Regions from separate parts of the Pseudomonas sp. LBUM1670 genome, predicted to be linked through region 1. Evidence: predicted binding sites of a transcription regulator. Region 1 holds the regulator's gene; the other holds the start of a gene.
What was found. The regulator sigma-54, encoded in region 1, starts transcription at its own class of promoters, with help from an activator protein. The targets are predictions, from matches to a motif close to ANTGGCATNNANNTTGCTNT.
Positions count from the first base shown of each region.

Region 1 (7,578 bases):
GACTGATCGCGTAGCTCCGGCTTCCAATAGGGGTTCGGCAGGCAACGCACGTCGAACACCAGATCGGCGTCCACCGGCATGCCCCGCTTGAATCCGAAAGACTCCACCAGAAACGCGGTGCCCGGTTCCGGCTGGTTCAGCAGACGCAGCTTGATGGTATCGCGCAACTGATACAGGTTCAGATTGGTGGTGTTGACCTTGAGATCGGCGAGGTCGGCAATCGGCCCGAGCAGGTTGGTTTCGTCGTTGATCGCCTCGGCCAGCGAGCGATTGGCGCTGCTCAGCGGATGACGACGGCGGGTTTCCGAAAAACGCTTGAGCAAGGTTTCTTCATCGGCATCCAGGTACAGGACATCGCACTGGATATGCCGGCTGCGCACTTCTGCAAGCAGTTCCGGAAAACGGGTCAGGTGACTCGGCAAGTTGCGCGCGTCGATGGAGACGGCAACCAGCGGCTGCGCCAGCTCAGTGTGAATCAACGCACGTTCGGCCAGTTCCGGCAGCAACCCGGCGGGCAGGTTGTCGATGCAGTAATAGCCGTTGTCCTCGAGAACATCGAGCGCGGTACTTTTACCTGAGCCGGAACGGCCACTGACGATGATCAAGCGCATGATTAATGCCCGTTTTGCTCGTCCAGGACAACCTGATACAAGGCTTCATTGCTCGGGGCGCTACGCAGGCGATCACGGACTTCCTTGCGATCAAGCATGCTGGCGATCTGGCGGAGTAATTCAAGGTGCGCATCGGTAGCGGCTTCCGGGACCAGCAGAACGAAGAGCAGGTCAACCGGGGCACCGTCGATGGCGTCAAAATCGATGGGGGCATCCAGGTGCATCAAGGCACTGATGGGCGAGGTGCAACCTTTCAGCCGGCAGTGGGGGATAGCGATGCCGTTACCAAAACCGGTCGAGCCGAGTTTTTCACGGGCAATCAAAGCCTCGAAGACATCTTGCATCTCCAGAGCCGGCACTTCGCGGGCGATCAGATTGGCAATTTGCTCGAGGGCTTTCTTTTTGCTGCCGCCCGGCACGTTCACGAGGGAACGGCCGGGGGTCAGGATGCTTTCAAGTCGGATCATGGGTTGGGAGTGTTAACGACCGGTCGCGCCCTGGAGGAGGCTTTGGGTCTTTTCCTTATGCTTTTTGAGTTGTTTATCCAGCTTGTCGGTCAGCGCGTCGATCGCCGCGTACATATCGGTATGTTCCGCGTTTGCGACCACTTCATTGCCGGGAATATGCAGCGTGGCTTCGATTTTCTGCTTCAGCTTTTCGACCGTCATCGTGACCTGCACGTTGGTGATCTTGTCGAAATGCCTCTCCAATCGTTCGAGTTTTTCGCCGATGTAGGTGCGAAGAGGTTCGGTCACTTCCAGTTGGTGTCCACTGATGTTGACTTGCATACAGCTTCTCCTTCGTTGCCAGTGCATAAAGCGGTAGATCAGATGATCTACCACTGGAACGCTGTGGCGTGGCTCTACATCAACCGTTTGCGTTCGCTCGAAGGCGCGATCCCGAGGGATTCGCGGTACTTGGCGACGGTGCGGCGAGCCACCTGAATGCCTTGTGCCTCCAGTAAACCAGCGATCTTGCTGTCACTCAACGGCTTTTTCTGATTTTCCGCGGCAACCAGTTTTTTGATGATCGCGCGGATCGCCGTAGACGAGCATTCGCCGCCTTCGGAGGTGCTGACGTGGCTGGAGAAAAAGTATTTCAACTCATATATGCCGCGAGGGGTATGCATGAATTTTTGCGTGGTTACCCGGGAAATCGTTGATTCGTGCATGCCCACCGCTTCGGCGATGTCATGCAGGACCAGGGGTTTCATGGCTTCGTCGCCGTACTCCAGAAAACCGCGCTGATGCTCGACGATCTGGGTGGCAACTTTCATCAGGGTTTCGTTACGGCTTTGCAGGCTCTTGATGAACCAGCGGGCTTCTTGCAACTGATTGCGCATGAAGGTGTTGTCGGCGCTGGTGTCGGCGCGGCGCACGAAACCGGCATATTGGGCGTTGACCCGCAGCCGCGGTACCGATTCCTGATTCAGCTCTACCAGCCAGCGCTCGTTATCCTTGCGCACGATCACGTCGGGAACGACGTATTCGGCTTCACTGGACTCGATCTGCGAGCCCGGACGTGGGTTGAGGGTTTGTACCAGTTCAATGACCTGGCGCAGTTCATCTTCCTTGAGCTTCATCCGGCGCATCAGCTGGCTGTAGTCGCGGCTGCCGAGCAAGTCGATGTAATCGGTGACCAGGCGTTTGGCCTCGGCCAGCCAAGGTGTCTTGGCAGGGAGCTGACGCAATTGCAGCAGCAGGCATTCACCCAGGTTGCGGGCGCCGATGCCGGCCGGTTCGAATTGCTGGATGCGATGGAGGACGGCTTCGATCTCGTCCAGTTCGATGTCGAGTTCCGGATCGAAGGCTTCGAGGATTTCCTCAAGGGTTTCGTCCAGGTAGCCCTGATTGTTGATGCAGTCGATCAGGGTCACGGCGATCAGGCGATCGGTGTCGGACATCGGCGCCAGGTTCAGTTGCCACAACAGATGGCTTTGCAGGCTTTCGCCGGCCGATGTGCGGGTGGTGAAATCCCACTCGTCGTCATCGTTGCTCGGCAAGCTGCTGGCGCTGGTCTGGTAGACGTCTTCCCATGCGGTGTCGACGGGCAGTTCGTTGGGAATGCGCTCGTTCCAGTCGCCCTCATCGAGGTTGTCCACCGTCGGGGCGGTTTCCTGGTAGGAGGGTTCAGACACATCGGCATTGGGTTGCTGTTCGGCTTTGTCGGCCAAGGGGTCGGCGTTATCGAAGTCGTCGCCTTCTTCCTGGCGTTCGAGCATCGGATTGGACTCCAGGGCTTCCTGGATTTCCTGTTGCAGGTCCAGGGTCGACAATTGGAGCAGGCGGATGGCCTGTTGCAGCTGCGGTGTCATCGTCAGCTGCTGGCCCATTCTCAAGACTAGCGATGGTTTCATGGCAGGGGCTTAACACCTTATTCGCCGGCGCACGTGCGCCATCCACTACAGGGCGCCGGAGCGCCAAACATAAGCAAATTATATGCCTGAAACCACAACGTTTGCCTAGAGCGCCGTAACAATAAAAAACTGTTGATTTTTTATCGAGACTAGCACTCGGGCGACTTGCCAGACACCTCAGCGCTTACAGGCGGAACTCATGGCCCAGATAGACTTCTTTCACGAGGTCGTTGGCCAGGATGGTGGCCGAGTCACCTTCGGCGATCAGTTGACCATCGTTGACGATGTAGGCGGTTTCGCAGATATCCAGGGTTTCACGGACGTTGTGGTCAGTGATCAGCACGCCAATGCCCTTGGCTTTGAGGTGGTAGATGATCTGCTTGATGTCGCCCACCGAAATCGGGTCCACGCCGGCGAAAGGTTCGTCGAGGAGGATAAATTTCGGGTTGGTCGCCAGTGCCCGGGCGATTTCCACGCGGCGGCGTTCACCGCCGGACAGGCTCATGCCGAGGTTGTCGCGGATGTGGCTGATGTGGAATTCCTGCAGCAGGCTTTCCAGCTCTTTGCGACGATCGGCCTTGTCGAGTTCCTTGCGGGTCTCGAGGATCGCCATGATGTTGTCGGCGACCGAGAGTTTGCGAAAGATCGACGCTTCTTGCGGAAGATAGCCGATACCGGCCTTCGCACGACCGTGCATCGGCTGGTGGCTGACGTCCAGATCATCGATCAGGACGCGGCCCTGATCGGCCTGGACCAGGCCGACGATCATGTAGAAGCAGGTGGTCTTGCCGGCGCCGTTAGGACCAAGCAGGCCGACGATCTGACCGCTGTCGATGGACAAGCTGACGTCGCGCACGACCTGACGGCTCTTGTAGCTCTTGGCCAGATGCTGAGCTTTCAGAGTTGCCATTACTGGGCCTTTTGCTCGTCGGTTTTCTTTTTCGGCTGGATCACCATGTCGATGCGCGGACGCGACTCGGTAACCTTGGAGCCCGTTGCGCGACCGGCGCTGGCGAGCTTTTTGTTGGTGTCGTAGACGATCTTCTCGCCTTGGGTGACGTTACCGTCCTTATCGACAACTTTGGCGCGATCGATCAGCACGACGCGGTCTTGCGACGCGTGGTACTGGATGGTGACGCCCCAGCCCTGAACCGGCTTGGTGTCGCCCGCCGTTTGCAGTTGTTCGAAATAGGCGAGATTGCCCACCGAAGTCACCACGTCGATATCGCCGGTTTGAGTGCGGGTCATGGTCACAGTATTGCCGGTGACCTTCATCGAACCCTGGGTGATGATCACGTCACCTTTATAAGTGGCAATGCCATTCTTGTCGTCCAGTTGGGCGTCGTCGGCCTGGATGCGGATAGGCTGCTGTTGATCGTCCGGCAGAGCCCAGGCGCTCACGCTTCCCAGTGCTGCGCCCAGACCGAGCAAAATAGGGAGAGTTTTAACGAGCCTCATACTGTCCTCTTACGTTCGATAGCAGGTGTATCCTGCTTTCTTTCAAATACGCTTTCATTCCCTTGCCAGTCGATACACCGCCAGCGCCGTCGATTCTAACGGGTTGCTCGGTCTGCGCATATTGCTGTTGCGGGAACACGGTCATGCGGGTGGTGGTAATCAGGGTCTTGCGGTTTTTCTCGTCGAAACGGGTGATGCGCACCGAGTCGATCAGTTCGACCTGGGTGCCGTCCGGGTTGACTTCGCCGTGTTCGCTCTGAACGTGCCAGGGAAACTCGGTGCCGCGGAACAGATTCAGGTCCGGATTGGTCAGCAGCGTCACTTCGGTCGCTTTCAGGTGTTCGACCTTGTCGGACGTCATTTCGTACTGCAGCTTGCCGTCCGGCAGGTACTGAACGCTGTGGGCGTTGAGTGCGTAATAGTCGATCGCGTTTTCATCGACCTTTGCCACCGGCTGGTCGAGGAAGCGTTCCGGGCTGATGTTCCAGTAGCCGACCGCAGCAAAAATCGCTGTAATGCAGCCGAACATCAGGATGTTGCGAAATTTCTTGCTCAGCATAGTTGGCTCACAGGTACGCAGCGTTGGCCGCATCGAGGCGGCCCTGGGCGCGCAGGATCAATTCGCAGAATTCGCGGGCGGCACCCTCGCCACCACGGGCCTGGGTGATGCCATGGGCGTGTTCACGCACGAAGCTGGCGGCATTGGCCACTGCCATGCCCAGGCCGACGCGGCGGATCACCGGCAGGTCTGGCAGGTCGTCACCGAGGTAGGCGACTTGTTCGTAGCTTAGGTTGAGTTGGGCGAGCAGTTCGTCCAGCACCACCAGTTTATCTTCGCGACCCTGATACAGGTGGGGAATGCCGAGGTTCTTCGCCCGTCGTTCGACCACCGGGGTCTTGCGGCCGCTGATGATAGCGGTCTGTACGCCGGCCGCCATCAACATCTTGATGCCTTGGCCGTCGAGCGTGCTGAAGGTCTTGAATTCGCTGCCGTCTTCAAGGAAGTACAGGCGCCCGTCGGTCAGGACGCCGTCGACGTCGAATACCGCCAGTTTGATCTGTTTGCCGCGTTGCAGCAGGTCCGTGCTCATTACATTACTCCTGCGCGCAGCAAATCGTGCATGTTCAAGGCGCCGACCGGACGGTCTTCGCTGTCGACCACGACCAGCGCGTTGATTTTATGGTCTTCCATGATTTTAAGGGCCTCGGCGGCGAGCATTTCGGCGCGAGCGGTCTTGCCGTGGGCGGTCATGACCTGGTCGATCGTGGCGCTGTGAATATCGATGCTGCGATCCAGGGTGCGGCGCAAATCGCCGTCGGTGAAGATCCCGGCGAGTTTGCCATCGGCTTCCAGAATAACGGTCATGCCCAGGCCCTTGCGGGTCATCTCCATCAGCGCGTCCTTGAGCAGTGTCCCGCGCTGGACTTGCGGCAGCTCCTGCCCGGCGTGCATGACGTTTTCCACTTTCAACAGCAGGCGTCGGCCCAGCGCGCCACCGGGGTGGGAAAAAGCGAAGTCTTCAGCGGTAAAGCCGCGGGCTTCGAGCAACGCAACGGCCAAGGCATCGCCCATGACCAGGGCGGCGGTGGTCGACGATGTCGGTGCCAGGTTCAGCGGGCAGGCTTCGTGTTCGACATGCACGTTGAGATTGACCTCGGCAGCCTTGGCCAGCGGTGAGTCGGGGTTGCCGGTCACGCTGATCAATTTGATGCCCAGACGTTTGATCAACGGCAGCAGGGTGACGATTTCATTGGTGGAACCGGAGTTCGACAAGGCCAGGATGATGTCGTCGCGGGTAATCATGCCCATGTCGCCGTGGCTGGCTTCGGCCGGGTGCACGAAGAAAGCCGTGGTGCCGGTGCTGGCCAGGGTGGCGGCAATCTTGTTGCCGATATGCCCCGATTTGCCCATGCCGACCACGACCACGCGGCCTTTGCTGGCCAGAATCATCTCGCAAGCGCGTACGAAATCTGCGTCGATATGGGGCAGCAAGCCTTGTACGGCTTCCAGTTCGAGGCGGATGGTGCGTTGTGCTGATTGAATCAGGTCGCTGGATTGGCTCATGTCAGAAATCGTATAGCCTGATGAAAAGGCGGCGATTATAGCGGTAATGATCAAAACCCTCACGCAAGTTCGTCGCGCTTTGAAATTCCCTGTTACCGAATCCCTCTAAATTAAGCCTTTTGCCGCTCAAGTTGCTGAACATGGCCCGGCTTGGCCCTTGGGCGCTTGGCCTTTGCAATGGTATAGTTCGCCGCCAGTTCGGCCTGCCCGGGAGGTATGTGCTTTCGTCAGAGAGAAACGCGTCCGAGTGAGAGGCTGCATCGCAAGGAGTTTAGATGAGTGCCGATAACGCCTACGCGGTCGAGCTGAAGGGACTGACCTTCAAGCGCGGTGCGCGCAGCATTTTCAATAACGTCGATATCCGTATTCCGCGCGGCAAGGTCACCGGTATCATGGGGCCTTCCGGGTGTGGCAAGACCACACTGTTGCGTTTGATGGGCGCCCAATTGCGTCCGACCAAGGGTGAAGTCTGGGTCAACGGTCAGAACCTGCCGAAACTGTCGCGCAGTGATTTGTTCGATGCGCGTAAACACATGGGTGTGCTGTTTCAGAGCGGCGCACTGTTTACCGATCTCGACGTGTTCGAGAACGTCGCCTTTCCGCTACGCGTTCATACCGAGCTTCCGGAAGAAATGATCCGGGACATTGTGCTGCTCAAATTACAGGCCGTGGGCCTGCGTGGCGCCATCGACCTGATGCCTGACGAGCTGTCCGGCGGCATGAAGCGCCGTGTCGCGCTGGCCCGGGCGATTGCCCTCGATCCGCAGATCCTCATGTATGACGAACCCTTCGTCGGTCAGGATCCGATCGCCATGGGCGTATTGGTGCGCCTGATCCGCCTGCTCAACGATGCCCTCGGTATCACCAGCATCGTGGTCTCCCACGACCTGGCCGAGACCGCGAGCATTGCTGACTACATTTATGTGGTCGGCGAAGGCCAGGTGCTGGGGCAGGGCACGCCCGAGGAACTGATGAACTCGCAAGAGCCACGGATTCGCCAATTCATGACCGGCGAACCCGACGGCCCGGTCGCATACCACTTTCCAGCGACGGATTACCGCGCAGATCTTCTGGGGAAGCGTTGATGC
Region 1 is NZ_CP166783.1:941,258-948,835, forward strand. Features, by position in the region: gene rapZ (RNase adapter RapZ) at 1-611, opposite strand, end outside; gene ptsN (PTS IIA-like nitrogen regulatory protein PtsN) at 614-1,078, opposite strand; gene hpf (ribosome hibernation-promoting factor, HPF/YfiA family) at 1,091-1,399, opposite strand; gene ACA073_RS04220 (RNA polymerase factor sigma-54) at 1,474-2,967, opposite strand; gene lptB (LPS export ABC transporter ATP-binding protein) at 3,152-3,877, opposite strand; gene lptA (lipopolysaccharide transport periplasmic protein LptA) at 3,877-4,425, opposite strand; gene lptC (LPS export ABC transporter periplasmic protein LptC) at 4,412-4,984, opposite strand; gene ACA073_RS04240 (KdsC family phosphatase) at 4,992-5,516, opposite strand; gene ACA073_RS04245 (KpsF/GutQ family sugar-phosphate isomerase) at 5,516-6,490, opposite strand; gene ACA073_RS04250 (ATP-binding cassette domain-containing protein) at 6,766-7,575, shown strand; gene mlaE (lipid asymmetry maintenance ABC transporter permease subunit MlaE) at 7,575-7,578, shown strand, end outside.

Region 2 (7,578 bases), 590 kb from region 1:
TTCGGCGAAGGCCTTGCGGAATGCAGCCTTCTCGGCGAACGGTTCCAGATCCAGCAGTCGCTCTTCAGGGTTGTCCAACACGTCCGGGCCAAGGGCGCCGACCAGCATCGAAGTCAATTCCGAGTTGGCCTGATACAACCAGCGGCGGAAGGTGATGCCGTTGGTCTTGTTGTTGATCCGCTCCGGGTAGAGTTTGTGCAGTTCGGAGAACACGGTTTTGCGCATCAGTTGCGTGTGCAACCCGGACACGCCGTTGACGCTGTGGGAGCCGAGAAATGCGAGGTTGCCCATGCGCACGCGACGGCCGTTGTCCTCTTCGATCAGCGATACCGCACGCAGCACGTCAAAATCGTGAATGCCTTTGGCGCGCAGCGAGTCGATGTGCTGTGCGTTGATCAGGTAAATGATCTGCATGTGCCGCGGCAGCATCCGCTCCATCAAACCGACCGGCCAGGTTTCCAGGGCTTCCGGCAACAGCGTGTGGTTGGTGTACGAGAGCGTGTCGACGGTGACCTGCCACGCGGCGTCCCACGCCACGTCATAGACATCGACGAGTTGACGCATCAACTCGGCCACGGCAATCGACGGGTGAGTGTCATTGAGCTGGATCGCTGCATGGTCGCCCAGGGTCAGCACCGAGGTGTGCATGTTGCGATGGCGACGCAGCAAATCCTGGAGAGACGCGGCGACAAAGAAGTATTCCTGGCGCAGGCGCAGTTCCTGGCCGGCTTCGGTACTGTCCGCCGGGTAGAGCACACGGGAAATACTTTCCGCCCGGGCCACTTCCGCCACCGCACCCAGGTGGTCGCCGGCGTTGAAGCGCTCAAGGTGCAAATCTTCCATCGCGCGGGCACGCCACAGGCGCAGCGTGTTAACGCTCGCCCCGCGCCAGCCGACCACCGGGGTGTCGTAAGCAATGGCGCGCACGGTTTCCGCCGGGGACCAGACTTGCTTGGACTTGCCGTTTTCGTCGGTGACGGTTTCGACGCTGCCGCCGAAGCCGATCGGGTAAACGACTTCTGGCCGTTCGAATTCCCACGGGTTGCCGAAATCCAGCCAGTGCTCGGTCTGTTCCTGCTGCCAGCCATCGACAATCGCCTGACGGAACAAGCCGTGTTCGTACCGAATGCCGTAGCCGTGGCCGGCGATGCCGAGGGTCGACATGCTTTCCATGAAGCACGCCGCCAGACGACCGAGGCCGCCGTTACCCAGGGCCGCATCGGGCTCCAGCAGGCGAATGCGCTCAATGTCGACGCCGAGTTCGGTCATGGCTTCGCGGGCGACGTCCAGCAGGCCGAGGTTGCTCAGGCTGTCGTAGAGCAGCCGGCCAATGAGAAATTCCAGGGAGAGGTAGTAAACCCGCTTCTGACCTTTGCGGTAGATCTGCCGGGTGTGATCCATCCAGTGCTCGACCATGTGATCGCGCGCTGCCAGCGCAATGGCTTCGAACCAGTCGTGGTCGAAGGCGTGATCCGGGTCTTTGCCCACCGCGTAGGTGAGCTTGGTCAAGACGGCGTCGCGAAATGCGGCCACCTCTGCTTCGCGAACAAGTGGTTCTTGAGTCATCGATAGGACCTCGAGCGAGCATTTGAATTGTCTGAGCCTAGACGGTCTGACAGGCGGTAGAGGCTCTGGTTCGGCAGATTTTCCCATTAGTGCTGGTTCGGTCGGCATTACCTTGTCGAGTGGCTGAATCAATGCAGGGGCCGTGCCGAATTTAAGCTGTTATTGGCCGCTCCTTAAAAAAATCTGGCGAAAGGTTGTTCAAAAATCCACCAGTCCCGGTATGATCGCGCGCCCTGATGCACACGCTGGTAACAACCGATGATGAAACCCAATCTGATCGCCGCCGCCGAGATCGATCGCCTCGATACCTGGGCCAAATATACTGCGCCGATGTGCGGCTCGTGTGTATCCAGCTGCTGCACCCTCCCGGTCGAGGTCAAGATCAAGGATCTGATCCGCATCGGCATCGTCGACGAGTTCGAGCGCGGCGAACCGGCGAAGAACATCGCCAAGCGACTGCAGAAGGAAGGGATCGTCGAGCGTTACAGCCAGAAGACCGAGATCTTCACCCTCCAGCGCATGAGCAACAACGATTGCCTGTACCTGGATCGTAAGAGCCGTCTGTGCACTATTTATGAAAAACGCCCGGACACCTGCCGCAATCACCCGAAAATCGGGCCGCGGCCGGGGTATTGCGCTTACAAGCCGAAAGAAGTGGCGCGTGAGACCAGCAGCAGTCGTCGTACGCTCGAGAAGTTCTGATCCAAATTTCCTCTGCCTGACCGGGCCCCTTCGCGGGCAAGCCTCGCTCCTACAGGTTTGCGCCGCTCTAAATGCTTGCGCACGACCTGTAGGAGCGAGGCTTGCCCGCGAAGGGGCCCTCACTAACACCACAAAAAACCCAGACAAACAAAAACGCCCCCGACCACAAGGTCGGGGGCGTTTTTTTAAGCGCTAGCTAAGTCGAAACTCAGTTGCCGCTTTTCTTCGCAGCGCGGGTACGCTCGCTTTCGCCCAGGATCTTCTTGCGAAGACGGATGGACTTAGGAGTGACTTCGCACAATTCGTCTTCTTGTACGAATTCCAGAGCTTGCTCCAGAGTGAAACGGATAGGCGGAACCAGAGCGATGGTTTCGTCTTTACCCGAAGCACGCATGTTGTCGAGCTTCTTGCCTTTGGTTGGGTTGACGCCCAGGTCGTTGTCGCGGCTGTTGATGCCGACGATTTGACCTTCGTACACGTCTTCACCGTGACCCAGGAACAGTTTGCCGCGAGCTTGCAGGGTTTCCAGCGAGTAAGTCAGTGCCTTACCGGTAGCAACCGAAACCAGCACGCCGTTCTGACGGCCGGACATGTCGCCGGACTTCATCACGTCGTAACGGTCGAAGATCGAGGTCAGGATGCCTGCACCGGAGGTCAGGGTCAGGAACTCGTTACGGAAACCGATCAGGCCACGAGCCGGGATGTTGTACTCAAGGCGCACACGGCCCTTGCCATCCGGAACCATGTTGGTCAGGTCGCCTTTACGGATACCGATCTGTTCCATGATCGAACCTTGCGATTCTTCCGGCAGGTCGATGGTCACGTTTTCGTACGGTTCGTGCTTCACGCCGTCAACCATGCGGATGATCACTTCCGGACGACCAACACCCATTTCGAAGCCTTCGCGACGCATGGTTTCGATCAGTACCGAGAGGTGCAGCTCACCACGACCGGAGACTTTGAACTTGTCGGCCGAGTCGCCTTCTTCAACGCGCAGAGCAACGTTGTACAGCAGCTCTTTGTCCAGACGTTCCTTGATGTTACGGCTGGTGACGAACTTGCCTTCTTTACCGCAGAAAGGCGAGTCGTTTACCTGGAAGGTCATGGAAACGGTTGGTTCGTCAACGGTCAGCGGCTTCATCGCTTCGACGTTCAGTGGGTCGCACAGAGTGTCGGAGATGAACAGCTGGTCGAAGCCGCTGATGCAGACGATGTCGCCGGCAGCTGCTTCTTCAACGTCGATACGGTGCAGACCGTGGTGACCCATCAGCTTCAGGATACGACCGTTACGCTTCTTGCCGTCGGCGTCGATAGCGACAACCGGAGTGTTCGGCTTGATGCGACCACGAGCGATACGGCCAACGCCGATAACACCCAGGAAGCTGTTGTAGTCCAGAGCGGAGATTTGCATCTGGAACGGACCGTCACGGTCGACTTTCGGCGCAGGTACGTTGTCGACGATCGACTGGTACAGCGGGGTCATGTCTTCAGCCATCTCGGTGTGGTCCAGACCGGCAATACCGTTCAGGGCCGAGGCGTAGACGACTTTGAAGTCCAGCTGTTCTTCGGTGGCACCCAGGTTGTCGAACAGGTCGAAGATCTGGTCCAGAACCCAGTCCGGACGCGCGCCTGGACGGTCAACCTTGTTGATGACCACGATCGGACGCAGGCCGGCTTCGAAAGCCTTCTTGGTCACGAAACGGGTTTGCGGCATAGGGCCGTCTTGAGCGTCAACCAGCAGCAGAACGGAGTCAACCATCGACATTACGCGTTCAACTTCGCCGCCGAAGTCGGCGTGGCCCGGGGTGTCCACGATGTTGATGTGGAAGCCGTTCCAGTTGATGGCGGTGTTTTTCGCCAGAATGGTAATACCGCGCTCTTTCTCCTGGTCGTTGGAGTCCATCACGCGCTCGTCGTTGAGCTCGTTGCGCTCCAGAGTGCCGGATTGACGCAAGAGTTTGTCTACCAGGGTGGTTTTACCATGGTCAACGTGAGCAATGATGGCGATGTTGCGTAGATTTTCGATCACTTGTGTATCTCGATCAGAGGATTCGGTGTGCTGACAAGTCTTGGCAGCGATTAACAGTAGAGTCAGGCCTTGCCGTTACAGCTTGACGGCAGAGTCGGGGGGCCGATGACGCAGGCCACAGGCAAACAGCCCCGGGCTCTTAGCTCGGTCGATAAACGCGCACATTGGCATGCCCCTCACTGAGCAAATGGTGGGCATGCAGGCGACTCATCACGCCTTTGTCGCAATACAGCAGGTACTGGCGAGTAGGGTCCAGTTCCTTGAAACGAGCGTTCAATGCATAAAACGGCATCGTCTGTACCTCAATGCCACCGAGTTCCAGCGGCTCGTCTTCAGCGACATCCGGGTGACGGATGTCGATGATGATCTGGCCCGCCAGTGCTTCGCTGACTTCTTCGATCTGCAGGTCCTGGCCCAATTCGTCGATCACGCGATCGATCGGCACCAGTTTGGCGTTCTCGAGCGCACGCTCAAGGACCGCCATGTCGAATTCTTTCTCTTCATGCTCAACGCGTGGACGCTTGGCATGGGTCTTGGGGTTCACCGAGATGACCCCGCAATACTCCGGCATGTGCTTGGCGAAGTCGGCAGTGCCGATTTCGTTGGCCAGGTCGATGATGTCCTGCTTGTGACTGGCGATCAGCGGACGCAAGACCAGCTTGTCGGTCACGCAGTCGATCACGGACAGGTTCGGCAACGTCTGGCTCGACACCTGGGAAATCGCTTCACCGGTGACCAGCGCTTCGATGTCCAGCCGATCGGCAATACGGGAAGCAGCGCGCAACATCATACGCTTCAAAACTACACCCATATGACTGTTATCGACTTTCCCGAGAATTTCTCCCAGTACTTCCTCGAACGGCACACTGACAAATAACACGCGTTGGGAGCTGCCGTACTTCTTCCAGATGAAGTGCGCAACCTCCATGACGCCCAGTTCATGGGCCCGCCCGCCCAGATTGAAGAAGCAGAAATGGCTCATCAGGCCGCGGCGCATGATCTGGTAGGCAGCAACCGTGGAATCGAAGCCGCCGGACATCAGCACAAGCGTCTGTTCCAGGGCACCCAGCGGATAACCACCGATGCTGTTGTGCTGGTTGTGGATCACGAACAACCGTTTGTCGCGAATTTCGATGCGGACTTCGATTTCCGGCTCTTTCAGCGAGATTCCGGCAGCGCCGCACTGACGACGCAGTTGGCTGCCGACGTATTTCTCGACATCCATCGAACTGAATTCATGCTTGCCGGCGCGTTTGCAGCGCACCGAAAAAATCTTCCCGGTCAACGAATCGCCGAAGTGCAGCTTGCACTTGGCAACGATGTCATCGAAGTCGCCCAACGGGTACTCGTCGACCTGCAGGAAATGCGCGATGCCCGGCATGCAGCTCAGGCGCTCGGTCATCTCCTTCAGTACTCTGGGCTCGCTGACGCGGGTTTCAAGCTCGAGATTGTCCCACACACCGTTCACCACCACGGCCGGGTCCAGGTCGCGGAGCACGGTGCGGATGTTTTTGGCCAACTGGCGGATGAAACGCATCCGTACCGGGCGGCTCTTGATGGTGATCTCGGGGAAGACTTTTACGATTAGTTTCATGAAAACAGCGCGCGCTGGGCCAGCCGAAAAAGGGGGGCGCGGATTATAGCGGAAATTGCTCAAGGTTTGACCAGTTAATGTGTAGAAGGTTTTCGGCGCACCAAAACGGGTCATTTGCGGATTTTAACGCTACATTGTGGGGCGAGATTTTTCACCTAAAGGCGCTTCGTGCCTTTATAAGCGTGCTTTTGGGGCAATAAACCCATGGTGGGGCACTGGCATGCAATTTGCTCCCTTGTGAGGCAGGTTGCCTTGGCAGAGTATTCGCGCCGGCATCACAAACATTTAAGGGCATCCACTACCAGCCCTAATCCACCCGGAGGACACTATGTCGAAGTCGGTTCAACTCATCAAAGATCATGACGTCAAGTGGATTGATCTGCGCTTCACGGACACTAAAGGCACTCAGCACCACGTGACCATGCCGGCTCGCGACGCGCTGGATGAAGCTTTCTTCGAAGAAGGCAAAATGTTCGACGGTTCCTCCATCGCTGGCTGGAAAGGCATCGAAGCCTCCGACATGATCCTGATGCCGGACGACAGCACTGCCGTCCTCGACCCGTTCACTGAAGAGCCAACCCTGATCCTGGTTTGCGACGTGATCGAACCTTCGACCATGCAAGGCTACGATCGCGATCCACGTGCAATCGCCAAGCGTGCCGAGGAATACCTGAAGTCGACCGGTATCGGTGACACCGTATTTGTTGGCCCGGAGCCAGAATTCTTCATCTTCGACGAAGTGAAGTTCAAGTCCGACATCTCCGGCTCCATGTTCAAGATCTACTCCGAACAAGGTTCGTGGATGTCCGACCAGGACGTGGAAGGCGGCAACAAAGGCCACCGTCCGGGCGTCAAAGGCGGCTACTTCCCGGTTCCACCGTTCGACCACGACCACGAAATCCGTACCTCCATGTGCAACGCCATGGAAGAAATGGGCCTGACCATCGAAGTTCACCACCACGAAGTGGCAACTGCTGGCCAGAACGAAATCGGCGTCAAGTTCAACACCCTGGTGGCCAAGGCTGACGAAGTTCAGACCCTGAAGTACTGCGTACACAACGTTGCCGACGCATACGGCCGCACCGCGACCTTCATGCCTAAGCCTCTGTACGGCGACAACGGTTCGGGTATGCACGTTCACCTGTCCATCGCCAAAGACGGCAAGAACACCTTCGCTGGCGAAGGCTATGCCGGCCTGTCCGACACCGCTCTGTACTTCATCGGCGGCATCATCAAGCACGGCAAGGCCCTGAACGGCTTCACCAACCCGTCGACCAACTCCTACAAGCGTCTGGTCCCGGGCTTCGAAGCTCCAGTAATGCTGGCCTACTCGGCTCGCAACCGTTCCGCTTCGATCCGTATTCCTTACGTGTCCAGCCCTCGCGCTCGCCGTATCGAAGCCCGCTTCCCGGATCCGGCAGCCAACCCGTACCTGGGCTTCGCTGCACTGTTGATGGCTGGCCTGGACGGCATCCAGAACAAGATCCACCCAGGCGACGCTGCTGACAAAAACCTGTACGACTTGCCGCCTGAAGAGGCGAAAGAGATCCCACAAGTTTGCGGCAGCCTGAAAGAAGCCCTGGAAGAGCTGGACAAAGGTCGCGCGTTCCTGACCAAAGGCGGCGTGTTCTCCGATGACTTCATCGACGCTTACATCGCTCTGAAAAGCGAAGAAGAAATCAAGGTT
Region 2 is NZ_CP166783.1:350,071-357,648, reverse strand. Features, by position in the region: gene ACA073_RS01740 (glycogen/starch/alpha-glucan phosphorylase) at 1-1,566, opposite strand, end outside; gene ACA073_RS01735 (YkgJ family cysteine cluster protein) at 1,828-2,268, shown strand; gene typA (translational GTPase TypA) at 2,477-4,297, opposite strand; gene thiI (tRNA uracil 4-sulfurtransferase ThiI) at 4,437-5,891, opposite strand; gene glnA (glutamate--ammonia ligase) at 6,220-7,578, shown strand, end outside.
Region 2: glnA (glutamate--ammonia ligase) is a predicted target of sigma-54. The motif match lies at 6,106-6,125, and genes of this name have one in related genera.